DNA from 4 places in the Streptomyces sp. HSG2 genome. Region 2 is predicted to be linked to each of the others. Evidence: riboswitches for the same ligand, from Rfam matches in the RefSeq annotation. Region 2 holds a riboswitch; each other region holds the start of a gene.
The links. Region 2 has a riboswitch for cyclic di-AMP ahead of JEK78_RS23385 (NlpC/P60 family protein). Riboswitches for the same ligand answer to the same signal wherever they lie in the genome.
Positions count from the first base shown of each region.

Region 1: another riboswitch for cyclic di-AMP. It lies ahead of JEK78_RS08530 (transglycosylase SLT domain-containing protein); the one in region 2 lies ahead of JEK78_RS23385 (NlpC/P60 family protein).
Region 3: another riboswitch for cyclic di-AMP. It lies ahead of JEK78_RS20885 (C40 family peptidase); the one in region 2 lies ahead of JEK78_RS23385 (NlpC/P60 family protein).
Region 4: another riboswitch for cyclic di-AMP. It lies ahead of JEK78_RS07895 (transglycosylase family protein); the one in region 2 lies ahead of JEK78_RS23385 (NlpC/P60 family protein).

Region 1 covers NZ_CP066801.1:2,073,217-2,078,888, reverse strand. The annotation lists gene fahA (fumarylacetoacetase) at 1-708, opposite strand, end outside; gene JEK78_RS08535 (HAD family hydrolase) at 1,074-1,883, shown strand; gene JEK78_RS08530 (transglycosylase SLT domain-containing protein) at 2,000-2,497, opposite strand; cyclic di-AMP (ydaO/yuaA leader) riboswitch at 2,505-2,667, opposite strand; gene JEK78_RS08525 (polyprenyl synthetase family protein) at 3,250-4,260, shown strand; gene JEK78_RS08520 (tetratricopeptide repeat protein) at 4,846-5,672, shown strand, end outside.
Region 2 covers NZ_CP066801.1:3,266,443-3,272,114, forward strand. The annotation lists gene JEK78_RS14070 (ATP-binding protein) at 1-767, shown strand, start outside; gene JEK78_RS14075 (response regulator transcription factor) at 764-1,474, shown strand; gene JEK78_RS14080 (hypothetical protein) at 1,586-1,939, shown strand; gene JEK78_RS23385 (NlpC/P60 family protein) at 2,074-3,498, opposite strand; cyclic di-AMP (ydaO/yuaA leader) riboswitch at 3,507-3,679, opposite strand; gene pcrA (DNA helicase PcrA) at 3,917-5,672, shown strand, end outside.
Region 3 covers NZ_CP066801.1:4,793,112-4,798,783, forward strand. The annotation lists gene bioB (biotin synthase BioB) at 1-405, opposite strand, end outside; gene JEK78_RS20875 (8-amino-7-oxononanoate synthase) at 621-1,769, shown strand; gene JEK78_RS20880 (ATP-binding protein) at 2,021-2,521, shown strand; gene JEK78_RS20885 (C40 family peptidase) at 2,523-2,996, opposite strand; cyclic di-AMP (ydaO/yuaA leader) riboswitch at 3,000-3,214, opposite strand; gene rocD (ornithine--oxo-acid transaminase) at 3,789-5,009, opposite strand; gene ddaH (dimethylargininase) at 5,006-5,672, opposite strand, start outside.
Region 4 covers NZ_CP066801.1:1,935,079-1,940,750, forward strand. The annotation lists gene JEK78_RS07885 (septum formation initiator family protein) at 1-20, opposite strand, end outside; gene eno (phosphopyruvate hydratase) at 147-1,436, opposite strand; gene JEK78_RS07895 (transglycosylase family protein) at 1,651-2,376, opposite strand; cyclic di-AMP (ydaO/yuaA leader) riboswitch at 2,381-2,547, opposite strand; gene JEK78_RS07900 (transglycosylase family protein) at 2,710-3,765, opposite strand; gene JEK78_RS07905 (cytochrome P450) at 3,971-5,263, opposite strand; gene JEK78_RS07910 (nucleoside triphosphate pyrophosphohydrolase) at 5,399-5,672, opposite strand, start outside.

The DNA.
Region 1 (5,672 bases), 1.2 Mb from region 2:
GTACTCCCAGGCCTGGATGTCCCGCGCGGACCAGTCGTTGAGCAGGCACAGGCCGAAGACGTGCTCGCGGAAGTCCCCCAGTGGCACGGGGCGGGCGGGCGGGGAGGGCTTGCCGACCACGAAGCCCACCTCGGCCTCGATGTCCAGCCGGAGGGACGGACCGAAGACGGGGGCGGCGTCGGCCGGTGCCTTGCGCTGCCCGGACGGGCGCACGACGTCCGTGCCCGAGACGACCACCGTGCCGGAGCGGCCGTGGTAGCCGATCGGCAGGTGCTTCCAGTTCGGGGTGAGGGGGTCCGCCGCGTCCGGGCGGAAGATGCGGCCGACGTTGCGGGCGTGGTTCTCCGAGGCGTAGAAGTCGACGTAGTCGGCCACGGTGAAGGGCAGGTGGAGGGCGACCGACGCCAGGGGATGGAACAGCGGTTCCAGTGTTTCCCGGTGTGCGGGTTCGCTCACCCAGGCGAGGAGATCGCGCCGTACGTCCGACCAGACGGCGGGGCCCGCCGCGAGCAGGGGGTCGAGGCTCGGCCGGTCGAGCAGCGAGGCGTGACGGGAGCCGGCCGCCCGGGCCGCCGCGCCGACGTCGAGGACGTGGTCGCCGAGCCGGACGCCCACCGTCCGCCGCCCGGTGTCGGGGAGGGAGAAGACGCCGTACGGGAGGTTGTGCGGGCCGAAGGGGTCGCCCTCGGGGACATCGAAGGGGGGCATCGGGTGCTGCCTCGCTCTCGTGTTCGCGTCTGCGCGGGGTGCGCCGTGCGTGGTGCCGCGGTCGAGTGCCGTCGCCGGGGTGGCCGCGGGCCGCGCCCACGTTACGTGTGACGCGTGGGTCCTGGGCAGGGCTCCGGTGTCGCGCGCGGGACGGGAACGGGCGACGGTCTCGGGGCCTGGGCGTCGCGAGCGGTCGCCGGGTCCGGCCTCGGGGCTCGATCGGCGTGGCTCGCGGGCGGTACCGGATGCGCCGGCAACCGGGCGCGAACCGCGCGGCGTCGGACCGTTCCTGACCGTCCGCCATCGCGACCGTTTCGGGTGTGGTCCGGGCCCGGGGCGGCGGAACGCGATGTCCGTATTCTCTGATCATGGACCCCATCGCGTACACGCTCGTGGCCACCGATCTCGACGGAACGCTGCTCCGCGGCGACGACACCGTGTCGGCGCGGTCGCGGGCCGCTCTGGCGCGGGTGGTGTACTCCGGTGCGCGGCACCTGGTGGTGACCGGCCGGCCCGCGCCCCGGGTACGGTCGCTCTTGGCGGAACTCGGCTGCGTGGGTCCGGCGGTGTGCGGCCAGGGCGCGCAACTCTACGACGCCGGGAGCGACCGGCTGCTGTGGTCGGTCACCCTGGACCGGGAGCCGGCCGAGACCGCCCTGGGCAAGATCGAGGCCGAGGTGGGTGAGGTGTACGCGGGTGTCGACCAGGACGGCACCGACGGACTGACGTTGATCGAGCCGGGGTACCGGATGCCGCGTCCGACGCTGCCCGCCGTGCGTGTCGACCGCCGCGAGGACCTGTGGACCGCGCCGATCAGCAAGGTGTTGCTGCGCCATCCACGCCTGAGCGACGACGAGTTGGCCACTGCGGCGCGCGGCGTGGTGGGGACTCTCGCGACGGTCACGATGTCGGGGCCGGGCACGGTGGAGTTGCAGCCGGCGGGGGTCACCAAGGCGACCGGACTGGCGATGGCCGCCGCACGGTGGGGGGTCGGGCCGGAGGAGACCGTCGCCTTCGGCGACATGCCCAACGACATCCCGATGTTCCGGTGGGCCGCGCACGGCGTCGCGATGGCCGACGCCCACCCCGAACTGCTCGCGGTGGCCGACGAGGTCACCCGATCGAACGAGGACGACGGGGTCGCGGCCGTCCTGGAGCGGCTCTTCCCGAGTTGATCGCCGCGCCGACACCGACGCCGACGCCCCGGCCCCGCGTCCGCGTGGGCGGAGCGGGTCGGAGTCGGCGGCGACGGCGCGGTGCGGTGCGGGGAGGGCCGGGGCGCCCCCGGGGCTCAGTAGGCGCCGAAGACGTTGTCGATGGAGCCGTAGGTCGCGGCGGCGTAGTTGCAGGCGGCGGTGATGTTGGCCACGGGCTCGTACGGGTCCCAGGAGGTGCCGGCCACGTGGTAGGCGGTGAAGGTGGGGTCGATCACCTGGAGCAGGCCCTTGGACGGAGTGCCGTTGAGGGCGTTGACGTCCCAGTTGTTGATCGCCTGGGGGTCGCCGGACGACTCCCGCATGATGTTGCGGTGGATCCCGTCGTAGGAGCCCGGGATGCCGTGCCGGGCCATGACGTCGAGGGAGGCGCGGATCCAGCCGTCGAGGTCGTCGGTGTAGCCGGCCGACGTGGCCGTCGTGACCGGCTGCGCGCTCGTGGCGGCGACGGCGCTCGTGGCGCCGACGAGCGGGAGGGCGAGGACGGCGGCGCCGGCGCCGAGGGCGGCGAGCCTGCGGGCGAGGCGCCCGTTCCGGACGGGCCGGGCGGGGCGGGGCGGGTCTGTGGCGAACATGTGATGGGGTTCCTCTCCCACGCCTGCGAGGTGAGCTGTCGGGTTCGGGCGGGAGATGCCCGGCCGCGCCCGCGAGGGACGTGGCTTCACCCCGAGCCGTGCCGGTGGGTGACCGTACGGCGATGTACCTGGGTCCCCCGCTCCTGCCGTGGGTGGGTCGATCGATGGGTGTCGGTTCGGGTGGCGGCAGGACTGGGCGTCCACCCGACAAGCCGGGAACGTATGCGAGGGGGCATGTCCGGAACAAGGGGTTGATTCGCCCGAATCGCCGGGCATCCGAGATCCGCCCCCCGGGCCGGGGTGGCGGCGGGGTCCTGTCGGGGGTCAACTGGCCCTCGTCCGGGGCCGGGAGGGGGCGACGGTGACCGCGGTGACACCTGGGTCGGGTGAGTCAACTCACTCCCGATCGGGAAGGTGGCAAAAGGTATGGAAAGCGACAATCGGGCGTTGATCTCCCGCCGAGGCGGTGCGCGTCCCGTGGGGGCGGGGCGGCGTCGGAGCGAGCCGGGGTCGAGCGCGGGGGCCCGAGGGGCCTCCCGCGTGCCGGAGGCCCCCGTGAGCGACCCGCCGGCCGCCGGTCCGGCGTATCACCTGATCGGAGGGGGCCTTCCGTGATCGAACGCCGCCCGACCCCCGATGGCGGGCGCTCGCGGTGATCGAAACGTGACCGGATACGCTGACGCGGATGAGGTCGGCGACCTATCGACGAACCGCGTAGCCGCCAGAAGACACCAGCAGACAGGAGACCCCTCGTGACCGTCGTCGGGCCGTTCGGGCTGAGCGTGCGGGACCAGGCTCTGGAGGCCGATGTCCGGGCCGGGATGGCGGCTGTCGAGGAAGGGCTGCTCGAAGCGACGAAGAGCGAGGTGCCGTTCATCACGGAAGCCGCCCAGCACCTGGTGCGAGCCGGTGGCAAGCGGTTCCGTCCCCTGTTGGTGATGCTCGCCGCCCGCTTCGGCGACCCCGACGCCCCCGGCATCGTCCCGTCTGCCGTCGTCGTGGAGCTGACCCACCTCGCCACGCTCTACCACGACGACGTGATGGACGAGGCCGCCGTGCGCCGCGGGGTGCCCAGCGCCAACACCCGTTGGGCCAACTCCGTCGCCGTGCTGACCGGCGACTTCCTCTTCGCGCGTGCCTCTCGGATCCTCGCCGACCTCGGCCCCGAGGCCGTCCGGGTCCAGGCACAGGCCTTCGAGCGGCTCGTCGCCGGGCAGATCCTGGAGACGGCCGGGCCGCAGGACGGGCGGGACCCCGTCGACCACTACCTCGACGTGCTGGGCGGCAAGACGGGCTCCCTGGTCGCGGTCTCCTGCCGCTTCGGCGCCATGCTCTCCGGCGCGCGGGAGAGCGTGGTGGACGTGCTCACCCAGTACGGGGAGCGGCTCGGCGTCGCCTTCCAACTCGCCGACGACGTGCTCGACATCGCCTCCGACTCCCGCGAGTCCGGCAAGACCCCCGGCACCGACCTGCGCGAGGGCATCCCCACCCTTCCGGTACTGCGCCTGCGCGAGCGCGCCTCGCGCCTCGGGCTGCCCGAGGACCGGGAGCTGTGCGAGCTGCTCGACGCCGACCTCGGCGACGACGCCCGGCTCGCCGAGGCGGTGCGCCTGCTGCGCGCCCACCCGGCGCTGCTCCAGGCCCGGCGGGACACCGTCCGATACGCCGAGGAGGCCCGCGCCGCCCTGACACCACTGCCGGAGTGCGAGGCCAAGACCGCGCTGGTGGATCTCTGCGACGCCGTGGTCCACCGGGCCGGCTGAGCGACCCCGGGCTCCCGCCCGGCCCCCGCGCGGAACGCCCCACCGCGGCAGGGCAAGGGCCGTGCCCTCGGGATCGGGCGTCCGCACCCGCCCGCGACCCCGGCGGGGCCGACGGCCCCCACGCCCCGCCCCGACACCGACCGGCCGCCCGCCCAGACTCCGACCGCCCGGACGTCGCGGGGGAGCGCCCCTCCTCACCGATTCGGGTGAGAAGCCCGGAGGCGGTGGCACGTCCGCCGGACCGGCGGGAGCGGAGCCGCGGGCGGGACCGCGCCAAGCGATGCCCGCGAGGTGGTCGGCGTGGCCGCGGCTCCGGTCGGACGGATCTCCCGACGCTCGCCGCCGCCCCCCGGGGGGCCCGGTCTCTCGGCCCGGTCCGCGCGCCGGGTCCGTCCGCCCCGCGCACCAGGAACCCCTCGCCCCCACCGGCGGGGCGCGACCTCCTGGGACGAGCCTGTGACAGCGTGGTGACGCGGGAGCCGTGGACAGCCGGAGACACTCGAAGGCGACGGCCCGAACAGCGCCGACGGTGCGGAGCCGGACGCGGCGACCGGGCCGCGCGGCCCGCCGACGAGTGAGGGGACGATGGCTCGACTCAGCCGCGACCGCAGACGAGACGACCGGCCCGTCGAGAGGCCGTTCGTCTCCACCCCTTCCGCCTCGGGGGCCGGGCGGGCCGGGCCGTTGGAGGTCCGCGTACGGGGCGAGGGCCCGGGCTCGGTCGACGGCGTCCCGGTCTCGCCCGGCCCCGGCGAGTCGGTTCAGGCCGCCGTGCTCGACCGGTTGCAGTGCCTGGCACTCGCCGCCGGTCGGCCGGTCCTGGCCACCGTCCACGACGAGACGATCGGCTGGGTCGTCCCGCTCCGCGTCGACCCGGACGGGGCCAGCCACCTGGCAGGCGACCCCGTGCGGGCCACCGAGCCCGCCGCGGACCGACCACGCGCGGTACCCGATCCGACGCGGTCGGCGCCCCGCGCCACCACGCCGGCGTCCACGCCCGTCACCCTCGCGCTCGTGGCCTCCCCCACGGCCCCCACGGTCGTCCGGGGCACGGTGGCGCCCCCGACGGGCGCGTTCGGCCCGCCTCCCCGGATGGAGGCGCCGGGCGGCCCACCGGAGCCCCCGGCGCGCCCCTCCACCGGCGCGGACGCGGCGCCCGCGCCCTCACGCACCCCGCCTCGCGGCTTCGACGCGGTGGCCGAGGCGGTGTTGGGAGCGGACCCGGGCGGCGAGCGGCCGGCCATCGAGACGCCCGCCTTCCTCGCGGAGGCCGTCGGACGGATCCACGAGGCGATCCGGTCCGGTCGAACGGCCGAAGCGGACCGGGAGGCCGCCGAGGCACGGGCACGGGCCTCTCGACTCCTCGGGCCGGACCATCCCGAGGTGCTGCGCCTGCGCGAGGTGTCCGCCTA
Region 2 (5,672 bases):
GGACCGGGGCCGGAGTGCTGCTGGTGACGGCCGGAGTGACCGGCATCCTCGTGCTCCGCGGTTCCGCGCAGCTCGGCTCCATCCTCCAGGCCACCCTCGCGGTGCTGGTCGGCGTCGCCCTCCTCGCCGGCCCGTACCTGGTGCGGATGACGCAGGACCTCTCCGAGGAACGGCTGATGCGCATCCGCGCCCAAGAGCGCGCCGAAGTCGCCGCTCACGTCCACGACTCGGTCCTGCACACGCTGACCCTGATCCAACGCAACGCCGACAGCCCGAGCGAGGTCCGCCGGCTCGCGCGGGCCCAGGAGCGCGAGCTGCGCGCCTGGCTCTACAGACCGGAGGGCAACGGCAAGCACCAGGAAGAGGAGCCCACTACCCTGGCCGACGCCGTCCGCCGCGTCGCCGCCGAGGTCGAGGACGAACACGGCGTCCCGATGGAGGTCGTGGTCGTGGGCGACTGTCCCCTGGACGACAGGATCCGCGCGCTGACCCAGGCCGCGCGCGAGGCGATGGTGAACGCCGCCAAGTACGGTGGCGGGGGCGGTGCCGTCCAGGTCTACGCCGAGGTGGAGTCGGACCGGGTCTTCGTGTCCGTGCGCGACCGGGGCCCCGGCTTCGACCTCGACTCGATCCCCCCCGACCGCATGGGCGTCAGGGAATCGATCATCGGCCGGATGGAGCGCAACGGGGGGACGGCACGCCTGCGCGCGGTGCCCGGCGGGGGCACGGAGATCGAGCTGGAGACGGAGAGGGCGGAGGCGTCATGAGCGAGCACACCGGGACGACGAGGGGGCCGGTCGAAGACCCCGCCGGACGGCGGGTGCGGGTGGTCCTCGTCGACGACCACCGCATGTTCCGGACCGGTGTCCAGGCGGAGATCGGCGACACCGGGCGGACCGGTATCGAGGTGGTGGGGGAGGCCGCGGACGTCGAGCAGGCGGTCACGGTGATCACCGCGACCCGACCCGAGGTCGTCCTGCTCGACGTGCACCTCCCGGGCGGAGGCGGTGTCGAGGTGCTGCGCCGCTGCGCCGCGCTCGCGACCGACTCCGAGCGTCCGGTGCGGTTCCTCGCGCTGTCCGTGTCCGACGCCGCCGAGGACGTCATCGGCGTCATCCGCGGCGGCGCCCGCGGCTACGTCACCAAGACCATCACCGGGGACGACCTCGTCGACTCCGTCTTCCGGGTGCAGGAGGGCGACGCGGTGTTCTCCCCGCGACTGGCCGGGTTCGTCCTGGACGCCTTCGCCTCGACCGAGGCCCCGCCCGTCGACGAGGACCTCGACCGGCTCACCCAGCGCGAACGCGAGGTACTGCGCCTGATCGCCCGGGGCTACGCCTACAAGGAGGTGGCCAAGCAGCTCTTCATCTCCGTCAAGACCGTGGAGTCCCATGTCTCCGCCGTCCTGCGCAAGCTCCAGCTGTCCAACCGCCACGAGCTGACCCGCTGGGCCACCGCCCGTCGGCTGGTCTGACCACCGGTCGGCGGTGGGCGCGTCCGCCGCCGGGGCCTGCGCGTCGGGCGGCGCCGGGGGCTTCGCCGGGCCGGTGCGGGCCGCCCTCGGAGCGCTGCGTAGGCTCCGGGCATGGACGTACTCATCCACTTCTTCGTCGGCCTGCACGTCATCGGCATCGCGGCCCTGCTGGGCGGATTCCTCACCCAGACGAAGGCGATGGGCCAGGGCCTCGCCCGCTACACCCCGGCCATGCTCCACGGCGCCCTGACGATGTTGATCACTGGGATGGTCCTGGTCGGCCTGAACGAGGCGGACGGGCGGCCGGTCGACAACGTCAAGGTCGGTGTGAAACTGGCGCTGCTGGTCGTGATCCTCGGACTCGTCTACGTGAAGCGGGACGAGGAGAGGGTGCGAAAGAGCCTGTTCGGGCTCGTGGGCCTGCTGACCGTCGCCAACGTCTTCATCGCCGTCCTCTGGACCTGAGCGCCCGCCCCGCTCCCGCCGCCGCCCTCCCGCCCGGGGACGGCGGACCCCCGGTCGCGGACCCCGCACCGAGCCCCGCCCCCCGTCGTGGTCCCGACGGAGGGCGGGGCGCGTCGCTTCGGCGGGACGTTCGCTCAGGCGGGTCGCACGACGCCGCGGACCGTGGACTCCCCGTCGAGGACCACGGAGTCCTCGCGCACGTACGAGCCCGGACCCGGCGCGTGGATCATCATGCCGTTCCCCACGTGGACGCCCACGTGGGCGGGGTCGTCGGAGAAGAAGACCAGATCGCCTGGGCGCGCCTCGGAGAGGGGGACCACCGTGCCCGCCCGGGCCTGGTCCCGAGTGCTCCTGGGCAGGGCCACGCCCGCCGCGGTCCAGGCGGCCCGGGTCAGGCCGGAGCAGTCGTAGGAGCCCGGGCCGGTGGCGCCCCAGACGTACGGCTTGCCGATCTGGGCACGGGCGAAGGCGACCGCCTTGTCGCCCTTGGGCGCGTACCCCGAGTCGCCGGACGGCACGGTTTCCGACGCCCGACCGCCGAGCGGGGCGGGGCCCTCCACCGGATCCGGGCCGGTTTCCGCGGTCGCCTCCCCGGCGTCCCGGCCGGGCCCGGGAGTGGTCTCCCACGCCTCCGGGGCCGCCTCCCACGGGTCCGGGGCGGTCCGTCGGGTGCTCGTCGCGGTCGCGTCCTCCCGGGAGAGGGCCCCCGTGTCCGGGACGGGCGCCTCGGGGAAGCCGTCCGGCCCGGCGCCCCCGACGACCGTCGCGCGGACGTCGTCGACCGACGTGGCCTCGTCGCCGCGCCACTCCCGGCGCTCCTCGCGAGCCCACGGCTCGCCGTCCCCGGCAGGGTTCGCGGTCACCGAGGGCGGGGCGGCGTCCGTCGTGTTCGACGCGGACCGTTCGCGGGCGGCGTCGGCCAGCATCCGCCGCGCCGCGGCCAGCTGCTCCCCGACGCGCGCCTTGGCCGCGTGCGGGTCGTTCCGGGGGGCGGGCCGGAGGTCCCCGGGGGAGTCCGAGGACTCCCCGGACCGTTCCCGCCGCCCCGGCGACGAGGAGGCGTCGCCGGCGACCTCGGGACGCCCGAACGGCTCCGCGGGTGAACGGCCCTGGGCGACCGCCGCCCCGCCGTCCGTGGCCCCCGCCGGGCGCATGTCCGCCGTCGGGGGCCTGGTGCCCGAACGGGTGGCCGCCGAGGCCCCGGAGGCGGGCTCTCCGGTCCGGCCTGCCCCCCGGGAGGGGCCACCGCCATCCGGATCCCCCCGGCGCGCCCCTCGGGCGCCGCGGCCCTCGTCTCGGAGGCTGTCCACGCGCTCGCGCTGCCGGGCGGTCCTCTCGCCCCGCGTGGGCTTCCCCGCCCTCGCCCCCGCCTGGCGGTAGAGGGCGTCGACCCGCCGCTCGACCTCGTCGAGGCTCGGGCCACCTCCGTCGGAAGGGGCGGCGGTCGAGGTCGAGGGGGAGAGGAGGGCGACGGAGGCGGGCCCATCGGCGGCGCGGGCGGGGGGGCGGGCCGCCGCGGCCCGGGAGCCCGTGGGACGGGACTTGCGGTGCGACGCCAAGGGAGGCGACTCCTTCCGTGCTCCGCCTGCCGGGTTAGCTGTCGGGTTCGGGCGGATCGGTGCGGAAGGCTGCCCTACGGCCCGCGCCCGAAGCGGGTCGCGGGTCGATTCACCCCGGGTCTCGGTTGGGTCCCCGGCTCCGGGAGCCGCGCGGGCGCCCAGGATTCGGCGGGGGTCGCGCGGCCCGGCGTCGTTCGCCGGAGGAGGCGTGCGGCCCGCCCGCACCGTAGCCAACTCGTATGCCACCTGGGAAGTTTGCCGGGTGATATGCCCGATACATTTTCGTGACCCGCCGTCGAGGGGGGCACCTGGCGCTACCATGACCGTCGGCGACCTTCCGCGCGCGTAGGGGAGGCGATCGGGGGCGACCCGCGGACGCGACCCGGCCGTCGGTGCGGCGCCCTAGACTCGGAGCGCGATGAGCAGCCTCTTTGACGACAGCTTCCTGGCGAGCCTCCAGGCCCCCCGCGGCCCCGAGGAGCACCCGCCGCCGCCCGAGGACGACCACGCGCCGGAGCCGGTGCCGGGCGATCTGTTCGCCGGCGCCTTCGACGCGCCCGCGGATCGCGACGCCTACTACCGCAACGGCGCGGTGCGCCCCGTGGTGGACCCGGCGGTCCTCCTGGAAGGGCTGAACGACAACCAGCGCGCGGCCGTTCTGCACGCGGGCTCCCCCCTGTTGATCGTCGCGGGAGCGGGCTCAGGCAAGACGCGCGTGCTCACGCACCGCATCGCCCATCTGCTGGCGGAGCGGGACGTCCACCCGGGGCAGATCCTCGCGATCACCTTCACCAACAAGGCCGCCGGGGAGATGAGGGAGCGCGTCGAGCGGCTGGTGGGGCCGCGCGCCGCCGCGATGTGGGTGATGACCTTCCACAGTGCCTGCGTGCGCATCCTGCGCCGGGAGTCCCGCGCCCTCGGTCTCACCTCGTCGTTCTCCATCTACGACGCGGCCGACTCCAAGCGCCTGATGGCCCTGGTCTGTCGTGATCTCGAACTGGACCCCAAGCGCTTCCCGCCGAAGTCCTTCAGCGCCAAGGTCTCCAACCTGAAGAACGAGCTGATCGACGAGGAGGACTTCGCGGCGCGTGCGGCCGACGGCTTCGAGAAGACCCTCGCCCGGGCCTACGCCCTCTACCAGGCGCGCCTGCGGGAGGCCAACGCGCTCGACTTCGACGACCTCATCATGACGACGACGCATCTGCTGCGCGCCTTCCCGGACGTCGCCGAGCACTACCGCCGCCGCTTCCGGCACGTCCTGGTCGACGAGTACCAGGACACCAACCACGCCCAGTACGCCCTCGTCCGCGAGCTGGTCGGCCCCGCCGCGACCGAGGAGGAGGCGCCGCCGAGCCCGGACCGGCTGCCCCCGGCCGAGCTGTGCGTCGTCGGTGACGCCGACCAGTCGATCTACGCCTTCCGCGGCGCGACGATCCGGAACATCCTCCAGTTCGAGGAGGACTACCCGGACGCCACGACCATCCTGCTGGAGCAGAACTACCGCTCCACCCAGACCATCCTCGGCGCCGCCAACGCGGTCATCGAGCGCAACGAGTCCCGCCGTCCCAAGAACCTGTGGACCCACCAGGGCGCCGGTGCGCGGATCATCGGCTACGTCGCCGACACCGAGCACGACGAGGCGCAGTTCGCGGCCGAGGAGATCGACCGGCTCACCGACACCGGGGAGGCCCGTGCCGGGGACGTCGCGGTCTTCTACCGCACCAACGCCCAGTCCCGGGTCTTCGAGGAGATCTTCATCCGGGTCGGCCTCCCCTACAAGGTCGTCGGAGGAGTCCGCTTCTACGAGCGCAAGGAGGTCCGGGACGTCCTGGCCTACCTGCGGGTGCTGGCCAACCCCGAGGACTCGGTGCCTCTGCGGCGTGTCCTGAACGTCCCGAAGCGAGGCATCGGCGACCGTGCGGAGGCCATGATCGACGCCCTTGCCCAGCGCGAGCGGATCGGTTTCGCGCAGGCGCTCAGGAGGGTGGACGAGGCCTACGGCATGGCGGCGCGCTCCGCGAACGCCGTGAAGCGTTTCAACACCTTGATGGAGGACCTGCGCACGGTCGCCGACTCCGGCGCCGGGCCGGCCACGGTGCTGGAGGCCGTGCTGGAGCGTACCGGCTACCTCGCCGAGCTCCAGGCGTCCACCGATCCGCAGGACGAGACCCGCA
Region 3 (5,672 bases), 1.5 Mb from region 2:
CTTCTCCTTGATCGTCCTGATCGTCTCCGACACCCGCTCCACGTCCCGGTCGGTCGGACCGCGTCCGCTGGCCACCAGGCACACCCGCTTCGCGCCCCCGCCGACCCCGGCCGCGGCGGCCTCGGACGCCTGATCGGGCTTGAGCCAGGTGTACTTCAGGATCTCGGCCTTCGAGCCGAGCCGCTGGGAGCAGTAGGAACAGTCCTCGGGACACAGCCCGGACTTGAGGTTGACGAGGTAGTTGAGTTTCACCCTCCGCCCGAACCAGTGTCTGCGTACTCGGCCCGCCGCGGCCACCACGTCGAGCAGGGCGTCGTCCGACGTGGCGAGAACGGCCCGGGCCTCCTCGCGGGTCGGCGTCTCGCGGCGCAGCCCCTTGTCCACCAGCGTGTTCAACAGGTCCATGGGAGCCGATCCTGTCCTACCGGGGTGCCCCGGGCCAAGAAGCCCCCCGCCTCATGGGCACGCGCGGTGGTGTGTGCATCGCCACATGCCGTCCCCGCCTGCCGCCGCTAAGGTCGCGGCGGGTAGACGTCCATTCCGTCGTGGCGGGTACACGTCGCCCGACCGGTGCCGGGGCGGGTGTCGGTCGACAGGACCTATCGCGGGGAGCGGCGTTCGTGGCGTTCGACTGGATCGACGAGCAGGCGGCACGGCGTCGCCGCGCGGGACTGACGCGCGGCCTGCGCCCCCGTTCCGCGGACTGCCGGTTGCTCGACCTCGCCGGCAACGACTACCTCGGACTGGCGCGGCATCCGGAGGTCGTCGCCGGAGCGGTCCGGGCGGCGCGAACCTGGGGCGGCGGCGCCACCGGGTCCCGCCTGGTCACCGGGACCACCGAACTCCACGGCGAGTTGGAGCGCGAGTTGGCCGCCTTCTGCGGTTTCGAGGCGGCGCTCGTCTTCTCCTCGGGGTACGCCGCCAACCTCGCGGCCGTCACCGCGCTCGCGCCGCACGGCTCCCGCATCGTCTCGGACGCCGGCAACCACGCCTCGCTCATCGACGGTTGCCGGCTGGCCGCCGGAGGCGTCCAGGTCGTCCCGCACGCCGACCCGGACGCCGTGGACAAGGCACTGTCCGGCCACGACGGGCCGGCGGTCGCCGTGACGGACACCGTCTTCTCCGTGGACGGGGACGCCGCCCCGTTGGTCGCGCTGGCACGGGTGGCCCGGACTCACGGGGCCGGACTCGTGCTCGACGACGCGCACGGCCTCGGCGTGCTCGGCGCCGGGGGACGCGGCGCCCCCCACGCGGCCGGGCTGGCCGGCGACCCCTCCGTGGTGGCCACGGTGACGCTGTCCAAGTCGCTCGCCGCGCAGGGCGGCGCCGTCCTCGGACCGACCCGCGTCGTGTCCCACCTCGTCGACACGGCCCGCACGTTCATCTTCGACACGGGGCTCGCGCCCGCGTCGGCGGGCGCGGCGCTCGCCGCCCTCCGCGTGCTGCGCCGCGAACCCGAGAGGGCGGTCCGGGCCCGGACGGTCGCGGCGGGGCTGCACGCCCGGCTCACGGCGGCGGGCCTGCCCTGCGCCCGACCGGACGCGGCCGTCGTCTCGGTACGGGCTCCCTCCGCCGAGGACGCGGTGCGCTGGGCGTCGGACTGCCGATCCGCAGGTCTTGCCGTGGGCTGCTTCCGCCCGCCGTCCGTGCCCGACGGAGTCTCCCGGATCAGGCTGACGGCGCGCGCGGACCTGGACGACGCCCGAGTCGAACAGGCGGTGACCACTCTCCTCACGACGGCACCCGGATCCGGCGTCCGCCCGGGGTGAGGGTCCCTCCCGCCCCGGCCCCGCCGGCAGCCTCCCGGGATGTCGGGCCGCTGCCGCGGGAACGGGGGCGACGCCGTCCATACGGGCGGAGTTCACCGCTTCGAGGGACAGGGGCGGGCGCATCCCGGCGGATCGACGCCCCCGGCGCCGCCGTGATGGCAGTCTGGCGTGTGAAGCACCGGTCAGGGACCGTACTCGCACCATCCGACCCGTGTCGGACCGCGGTCCCGTGGGAAAGGGACCCCCGCGCGATGGCAGACCACCTGGCAGCATCCGTCACTCTGCCGACCGATCCGGCCTCGGTCTCCACGGCTCGCGGCTACGCCGTCGGCACGTTGGTCGAATGGGGTCTCGGCGTGGACACCGACGCCGCCGAGACCATCAGGCTCGTCGTCTCCGAACTCGCGACCAACGCGGTGCGGCACACGCTCGGACAGTCGCCCAGCTTCACCGTGGAACTCGTCCTCGACCGAGACGAATGGCTGTACGTGGGGGTGACGGACAGCCACCCCCGATTCCCCCGGCGACTGCCCGCGACCGGTCAACAGGACAACGGCCGGGGCATGGTGATCGTCCGGTGTGCCGCCGCCGAACGCGGGGGCAGGGTCCGGGTCAAGCCCACCCGTGAAGGTGGCAAGACGGTCTCCATCGAGCTTCCCTGGACCGGGCCGGACGGCCTGGCCGGGGGTCCCGAGCCGACGGGCCGGAGGGTGGCGGTCGGCCTCGGGGCACCGGCCACCACCCCCGGATGAATCAACGCACGCGGCCGTACCGGACGCTGCTGGTCCAGATCCGTTGGAGGCGGACCACGTCCCCCGTCTTCGGCGCATGCCAGATCCGTCCGCGCCCCGCGTAGATGCCGACGTGGTACACGCCCCGACCCGAGTGGAAGAACACCAGGTCCCCGGCCTTGCGCTGGCGTGCCGACACGTGTCGGGTGCGGTTGTACTGCTGGGCGGCGGTGCGCGGCAGCCGCTTGCCCGCGGCCTTGAAGGAGTACAGAGTCAGGCCGGAGCAGTCGAAGCGGTGAGGCCCGGTGGCCCCGTACTGGTAGGGGGCGCCCTTCTTGGAAGCCGCCACCCGGAGCGCCTTGGAGGCCGCCGCCGCGGCCGCGGCCTCCGAGGCCGCGCCGGGGACCACCACGGAGCCACCCACGGCGGCGAGAGCGAGAGCGGAGGCGGTACCCGCTCGGGCGAGAAACGTCGGGACACGATCGAGCGCGGTCATGCGCAACCCTTCGTCAGCCGCCTGTGAAGGATGACCTGTCGGATTCGGGCCGGCGAAGTTGCCCGGCCGCACACGTGCGGCTTCACCCCAAGGACCGCTCGGGCTCCCGTCCGTGACGGCCGTCCCGGCGACCCGTCGTGCTCGGGTCCTCCACTCCTGCCGATCCACTCCTGTCGACCGGTCATCCGGACGGCGGCAGGACTCGGCGTCCGCCCGAATCGCCCCGCCGCGGCGGCGAGGGCTTGTCGTCAGTCACGGATCTTGCTGCACCGCGAAGCGAAAGTCCCGGCGGGACGGGGGAGCTGTGTTGTCGGCCACCCTCGGTCCGATCGGGTGGACAAATCGGCGCACCGCGCCACGCCGGCACCCCGGCCCACCCTCGGACCAGCGACGACCGGCCACGCGCCCGTCCCCCGGCGGACGTTCCGCGCAACTCGGACCGGTCGGTGGCGGGGCTGGGGGGTGGTCCGTTCGGGGGTAGGCCATTCGGCCCGTTCGGCGCCTCCCCGCGTCGTCGGGGGCGTCGGCGGGGAACCCGGTGGGACGGCCCCGGCCGTCCCGCTCGGGGCCTTCTGTGGGCGCAGCGCCCTCACCGGTGTGACGATTCCCCGTCCCCGCGCCCCCGAGCCGGTGGCCCGGCCCGGCGTACGCCCCGCACGAGAGGCCGCCGGAGCACGCCGAGCGGGATTCCCCCCCCGCACGGCCCCCCGACGGGACGCCCCGCCCGACGACCCGGCCCCGAAGGGCCCGCGGATGGGTCGGCCGGCGCGCGAACGCGTGGCCCCTCGCGCGTCAGTCGGTCAACACCCGCTCCAGCGCCGCCAGCCCCTCGTCCAGTTCCCCGGCGGCGATGGTGAGCGGCGGCGCGATCCTGATGGTGGACCCATGCGTGTCCTTGACCAACACGCCCTCCCGCGCCAGCCGTTCTCCGACCTCTCGCCCGGTGCCCAGCGCGGGGTCCACGTCCACGCCCGCCCACAGCCCCCGCGTCCGGAAGCCGACGACGCCCCGCCCGGTCAACCGAGCGAGTCCGACGCGCAGCCGCTCGCCCAGCTCCGCCGCCCGGCGCTGGAAGTCGCCCGTCTCCAGCAAGCCCACCACCGCCTCGCCCACGGCGGCGGACAGGGGGTTGCCGCCGAACGTCGACCCGTGCTCGCCCGGGTTGAGCACCCCGAGCACCTCGCGGCTGCCGACGACCGCCGACACAGGTACGATGCCTCCGCCCAGCGCCTTCCCGAGCAGGATCAGATCCGGGACGACCGACTCGTGCTCGACCGCGAGCGTGCGTCCGGTGCGGCCGAGTCCGGACTGGATCTCGTCCGCCACGAACAGGCACCCCGCTTCGCGGGTCACCTCCCGCACCCGGGTCAGGTAGCCGTCGTCCGGGACGATCACCCCTGCCTCGCCCTGCACCGGCTCGACGAGCACGGCGGCCGTCGACTCGTCGACGGCCGCTTCCAGCGCGGCGGTGTCGTTGTACGGCACGACGCGGAAACCGGGGGTGAAGGGGCCGAACCCGGCACGCGCCGTCTCGTCGGTGGAGAACCCGACCACGGTCGTGGTCCGGCCGTGGAAATTGCCGGCCGCGACCACGATGGTCGCCCGGCCCCCGCGTACGCCCTTGACCTCGTAGGCCCACTTGCGGGCCACCTTGATGCCCGTCTCCACGGCCTCCGCTCCGGTGTTCATGGGCAACACCATGTCGGTTCCGGTGAGCGCCGCCAGCCGCTCGGCGAAGGAGGCGAGGCGGTCGTTGTGGAAGGCGCGGGAGGTCAGCGTCACCCGGTCCAGCTGGCGGTGCGCCTCCCGGACCAGCGTAGGGTGCCGGTGCCCGAAGTTGAGGGCCGAGTAGCCGGCCAACAGGTCCAGGTAGCGGCGGCCCTCGACGTCCTCCACCCAGGCGCCCTCCGCACGGGCGACGACCACGGGCAGGGGATGGTAGTTGTGGGCCAGGACGTGCTCCTCGGCCCGGATCAGGTCGGCCGACGAACGGGTGCGGGCGGGCGCGGTCATCGTCGGTCCTCCCGGATCTCCTGGGTGCAGCACTTGATGCCGCCCCCTGCCTTGTGGAACTCGGACAGGTCGACGGGGACGGGGACGTATCCCCGCTCGGCGAGTCGGCCCGCCAGGGCGGTCGCCGCGGACGAGATGAAGACGTGTCGGCCGTCCGACACGGAGTTGAGCCCGAAAGCCAGGGCGTCATGGCGGGTGGCCGTCACCGCGTCGGGATAGAGCCGCGCCAGCACCTCGCGGCTGCCGGGGGAGAACGCCTCCGGGTAGTACGCGATGTTCGCCTCCGTCCCGGCCTCGGGGTCGTCGAGGACGAACAACGCCGTGTCCAGGTGGTAGAAGTAGGGGTCCACCAGGGTCAGACCGATCACCGGCGCGCCGAGGTATTCCTGGGCCTCCCGATGGGCCTCGCGGGTGGTGCGGAAGCCGGAGCCCCCCAGGAGCCACCGTCCCGCCGGCACGAGGTCGCCCTCGCCCTCGCAGACCGACTCGGGTTGGTGTACGTCGTAGCCGCGCTCCTTGAACCACGCCGTGTACGGCACGGACTCCGGTCGGCGTTCCGGCGCCAGGAAGCGGGAGCCGAGGACGCGCCCGTCCACGACGACGGCCGCGTTGGCGGCGAACACCATGTCGGGCAGGCCCGGCACCGGCCGGATGGTCTCGACG
Region 4 (5,672 bases), 1.3 Mb from region 2:
TCCCGGTCCTTCGCGGCCATGTCCCGCCTCCCGTTCGCCTCGGAGCGTCGCACCGGACGCGCCCACGTCCCCGCACACGGTACGGGACCGGGTGCGAGGACGTAGGGACGACGCCGATCCAGCGCGGAGCCGGCGGCCCGCCGCGGTCAGAGACCGGCGGAGCGGAACCGGGGGAAGGCGCTGCGGCCGGCGTAGACCGCGGCGTCGTCGAGGATCTCCTCGATGCGCAGCAACTGGTTGTACTTGGCGACCCGCTCCGAGCGGGCGGGGGCACCGGTCTTGATCTGACCGCAGTTGGTGGCGACGGCCAAGTCGGCGATGGTGACGTCCTCCGTCTCGCCGGAGCGGTGCGACATCATGCACTTGAAGCCGTTGCGCTGCGCCAGTTCGACCGCGTCGAAGGCCTCGGTGAGCGAGCCGATCTGGTTGACCTTGACGAGCAGCGCGTTGCCGGCGTTCTCGTCGATGCCGCGCTGGAGGCGCTCGGGGTTGGTGACGAAGAGGTCGTCACCGACCAGCTGGACCTTGTCGCCGAGCTCGGCGGTGATGGCCTTCCAGCCCTCCCAGTCCTCCTCGTCCAGCGGGTCCTCGACGGACACCAGCGGATAGTCGGCGACCAGCTCCGCGTAGTAGGAGATCATCTCCTGTGCGGTGCGCTCGCGACCCTCGAAGACGTACCGGCCGTCCTTGTGGAACTCGGAGGCGGCGGCGTCCATCGCCAGGGCGATCTGCTCGCCCGGAGTGTAGCCGGCCTCCTTGACGGCCTCGATGATGAGGTCCAGGGCGGCACGGTTGGAGTCCAGGTTCGGAGCGAAGCCGCCCTCGTCGCCGAGGCCGGTCGACAGGCCCTTGGCCTTCAAGACCTTCTTCAGTGTGTGGTACACCTCGGTGCCCCAGCGCAGGGCCTCGGAGAACGACTCCGCCCCGATCGGGGCGATCATGAACTCCTGGATGTCCACGTTGGAGTCGGCGTGCGCGCCGCCGTTGAGGATGTTCATCATCGGCACCGGCAGCAGGTGCGCGTTGGGGCCGCCCAGGTAGCGGAAGAGCGGCAGGTCGGACGCCTCGGAGGCGGCGTGCGCGACCGCGAGGGAGACGCCGAGGATGGCGTTGGCGCCGAGGGAAGCCTTGTTGTCGGTGGCGTCCAGGTCGGACATGGCCTGGTCGATCAGACGCTGCTCGGTCGCGTCGTAGCCGACCAACTCGGGGCCGATCTGCTCGATCACCGCGAGGACGGCCTTCTCCACGCCCTTGCCGTGGTAGCGGCCGGCGTCGCCGTCCCGCAGCTCGACGGCCTCGAAGGCGCCGGTGGACGCGCCGGACGGCACGGCGGCACGGCCCGTGCTGCCGTCGTCGAGGCCGACCTCGACCTCGACCGTGGGGTTGCCTCGGGAGTCCAGGATTTCCCGGGCTACGACGACGTCGATGGACGGCACGAGCATCTCCTTCTTGGATGTGACACGGATGGCAGTACCGCGCGTGAGGTGCTGCGGCACGAGCCTAACCGCCTCCGGCCGATCGACTTCACGCCGGACGGTCATCGGACCGCGCTCGGCCGGATACCGGTGCCGGGGCGGTGCTGCGACGCGCGAACCCCGTCCCGGCGCGCCGAGGACGCGAGCCGGGACGGGGGCGGGGAGCCTGGGCCGCCTACTTCAGGTGCAGCTGCTGACCCGGGAAGATCAGGTCGGCGTTGTCGACGATGTCGTTGTTCAGCTCGAACAGCTTGTGCCAGCCGCCTTCGACACCGTGCTCGGCGGCGATCTCGCTGAGCGTGTCGCCCTTGACGACCTCGTACTCGCCGTCGCCCTTGGCGACCTGGTCGCCGGTCGGGGTGGTGACGGTGTCCTGCGCGACCTCCTGGGAGGACTCGGCCGCGGAGCGCTCCTGCGAGCGGGAGGCGGGCTGCTCGGTCTCGTGGGTCTCGGCCGGAGCGGGAGCGGCCTCCGTCTCGGCCGGAGCGGGAGCGGCCTGCGTGTCGGTGGCGGTGTCACCGTCGTAGGCGGCGCCGGAAAGGCCGGTGCCGCAGACCGGCCAGGCGCCCTTGCCCTGACCCGCCAGAACCTTCTCGGCGATCTCGATCTGCTGGGCCTTGCTGGCCTGGTCGGCGGTCGAGGCGTACTGGGTGCCGCCGTAGGCGGCCCACGTCGAGGCCGCGAACTGCAGCCCGCCGTAGTAGCCGTTGCCCGTGTTGATGGACCAGTTGCCGCCGGACTCGCACTGCGCGACGGCGTCCCACTCCGCGGCGGTCGCCGCCGAGGCGGTGCCGGCCGCCATCAGCGGGGCCGCGGCGGCGACACCGGCCACGCCGACGACGGCGATGGCCCGGGCGGTCTTGGACGGACGACGGTGGTTGCCCTTGCCGGAGAACAGCATGGATGGATCCCCTCACCGACGCCTACGAGGTGAGCTGTCGGGTTCGGGCCGGTGGAATTGCCCGGCCGGGTCCCTCACGGGACGCGGCTTCACCCCTAGCCGCTCCGTCTCGACTTCCCGGTGCGGCGCCTACCTTGGTTCCCCCGCTCCTGCCTACGGCGCTCGACGCGACGACTGTTGCCGGAAGCCGCTGGCAGGATTCGGCGTAGCGGCACCGGTGCCCGCGATGGCGAGCGATCCCGACCGTAGACACGCGGCCGGGGGATTATCAAAGACGATCAGAACTTCTGAGAGCTATGTCTCACGCGCTCGAATTCGGACATCAAGGAACATTCAGGGCGTGAACTCGCTTGGCGCCGACAGCGCTTGGCCCGCCACCCTCAGGGTCTGACCGGGCAGGATGTGGTCGGGATCGTCGCCGATCACCGCCCGGTTGGCCGAGTAGAGCGCGGACCATCCGCCGCTCGTCCCCCGGCCCTCCGCGATCCGCGACAAGGTGTCGCCGGACCGGACGGTGTACTCGCCGGCCGCCTCGCCGCCATCGCTCTCGTCGGCCGGCTCCCCGCGGTGCCGGCCCGTGCCGTCGCCCTCCCGCCGAGGGAGGCGGTCCTTGCCGTCGCGCCCGGTCACGGAGGGAGCCGAGTCCGCCGTCTCGGCGTCCGATCGGGGATCCGCGCCCGGGCGGGTGGACGTCTCGTCGCCGACCCCTTCGCCCGGCTCCTCGTGGGGCTCCTCGACCGTCCCGACGTCCGCACGGGATGCCTCCCGACGGTCCGACGCGTCCGCTTCGTCCGCCCCCGGCGCCGTATCGGGGTCCGAAGGGGTCCCGGCATCGGCGGCGAACGGCGTGGCCGAAGCACCACCGGCCCTCGCGCCCCCCTCGCCTCGCCGCTCCGACCCGGCGGCCTCTTCGACGCCCTCGATCTCCTCGGCCCGCTCCACCGCGCCGGCGGCCCCTCCAGCCCCGACCGAGGGCCCGTCGGGCGCGGCGGGGTCGTCGATCGTCGCGCCGACCCCCTCCACCAGCCCGGCGAGCGGGCCGCAAGTGGGCCAGGCGGCGACGCCCTCCGCCGCGAGGATCCTCTCGGCCGTCTCGATCTGCCGGGAGCGGCTCGCCTGGTCCGCGCTGGAGGCGTGGTCGAGCCCGCCGTACCTCTCCCATTGGTCCTGGGAGAGTTGGAGCCCGCCGTAGTAGCCGTTGCCGCCGTTCCGGCTCCACGCGCCGCCGGTCTCGCAGTCGGCGACCCGATCCCAGGCCGTGCCGTCGGCCGCGGCGGCGCCGGAGGCGCCCAACAGCGGGATGGCGATGGCCGAGCCGGTGACGCCGGCCGCGACGACGAGCGCCGAGGCCTGGCTGGGGCGACGGTGACGACCGTTCCCGGAGAGCATGTGCGGACCTTTCGCGAGACGGCGGCTTCGCAGCGCGGCGACCACGACCTGCCGCGCTGATCCGTGAACGTATCGGCAGGTGATCGCATGTCACAAGCCGATGCCGCACAGATCACACGAAGATCACAGACGTTCGACGGCCACCCGGGGAAAGGGGTTCGGCGCGGTGCCGTCCCGTGGGGACCGAGCCACCGCGGCCCGGCCCCTACGTGTCCACACGGTCCGCCGCGCCCTCGGGGGTGAACGCGACGGGCAGCGTCCGCAGCCCCCGCATGATCAACCCGCCGCGCCGGCGCAGCGAGGAGGGATCGGCGTCCAGGCGGAGGTCGGGAAGCCGGGTGAGAAGAGTGGCGAGCGCGGTCCGCCCCTCCGAACGGGCGAGGGGCGCGCCCAGGCAGTAGTGGATCCCGTGCCCGTACCCGAGGTGGGGGTTGTCCTGACGGGTGAGATCGAGAGTGTCGGGATCGGCGAAGCGCTCCGGGTCCCGGTCGGCGGCGGCGAGCACGACCAGGACCGGGTCCCCTGTGGCGATGTCCTGACCGCCGATGCCGAGCGGGCGGGTGGCGAAACGCCAGGTGGCCATCTCCACCGGCCCGTCGTACCGGAGCAGTTCCTCGACGCCGGTGTCCAGCGTCGCGCGGTCCCCGACGGCCAGCGAGCGTTGCAGGCGCTCCCGCTGAGCCGGGTGGGTGAGCAGCGCGTAGGTGCCGTTGCCGATGAGGTTGACGGTGGTCTCGAATCCGGCGAAGAGCAGGATGAAGGCCATGGCCGCGACCTCGTTCTCGGTGAGGTGCTCGCCGTGGTCCGAGGCGCGGATGAGGGCGGAGAGGAGGTCCTCACCGGGGGCGGGCTCGGCGGGCAGCGCCTTCCGCTTGCGGTGGATCAGATCGGCCAGGTACCCCCGCATCATCTTCACCGACCTCGCGACCCCGCCCCGGGGTCCCTTGTCGTGCCGGATCATCATGCCCGCCCAGTCCCGGAAGTCCTCCTGGTCCTCGCGTGGGACGCCCAGCAGGTCGCAGATGGCGTAGATGGGGAGCGGGAAGGCGAAGTCGTGGATGAGGTCGGCCGAGCCCCGGGACGCGAACCGGTCGACGAGGCCGTCGGCGAGTTCCCGCACGCGGGGCTCGAACTCGGCGACGCGGCGAGGGGTGAACGCCTTGCTGACCAGTCGCCGCAGCCGGGTGTGGTCGGGCGGGTCGATGTTGAGCAGATGCGTCGTCAGCTCGGCCTTGCGCTCGCCGGGGATGCCGGTCTTGCCCTTGGCGTGCGCCGGCTCGTCGTGGTGGGCGGGGTTCTTGGACAGCCCCGGGTGCGCGAGCGCGCGCCGCGCGTCGGCGTACCGGGTGACCAGCCACGCCTCGACTCCACTGGGCAATCGCGCGCGGTGCACGGGCGCGTGCTCGCGAAGCCAGGCGTAGGCGGGATAGGGGTCGTCCGCGAACTCACGGGAGAACAGGGAGGGAGCGGGCGAGTCGGGCCGGTGCTGATCGGTCACGGGTCGACGGTATCGGGAGGGCCGGTGGCGGCCCTCCCCGCCCGAGACCTCGGCGACGGGTCACGCGCCCAGCGCCGTGCCCGGGCGGGGCGGCGGGGTCCGTCTCGGGGGCGGAGCCGGGCGGTTCCGACCGGCTCACCGGGGTCGGGGGTGGCTCGCACTCGGGGAAGCGGGCTCTCCCGCTCTCCGCTCGGCCTCCTTGATCGCGTCCCGGTAGCTCCGGGCCGCCGCCCGGAGCGCCGCCTCCGGGTCGACGCCCTCGCCCTCGGCCCGGACCGCCAGGGCGAGCAGGTCGTATCCGACGCCCTCGACCGGAGGGAGGGGCACGTCGAGGCCGGCCGTACGGACACGGGAAGCCAACTTCGCCGCCAGGGCCAGACCGGGCTGGCCGAGGGGGACGCCCTCGGTG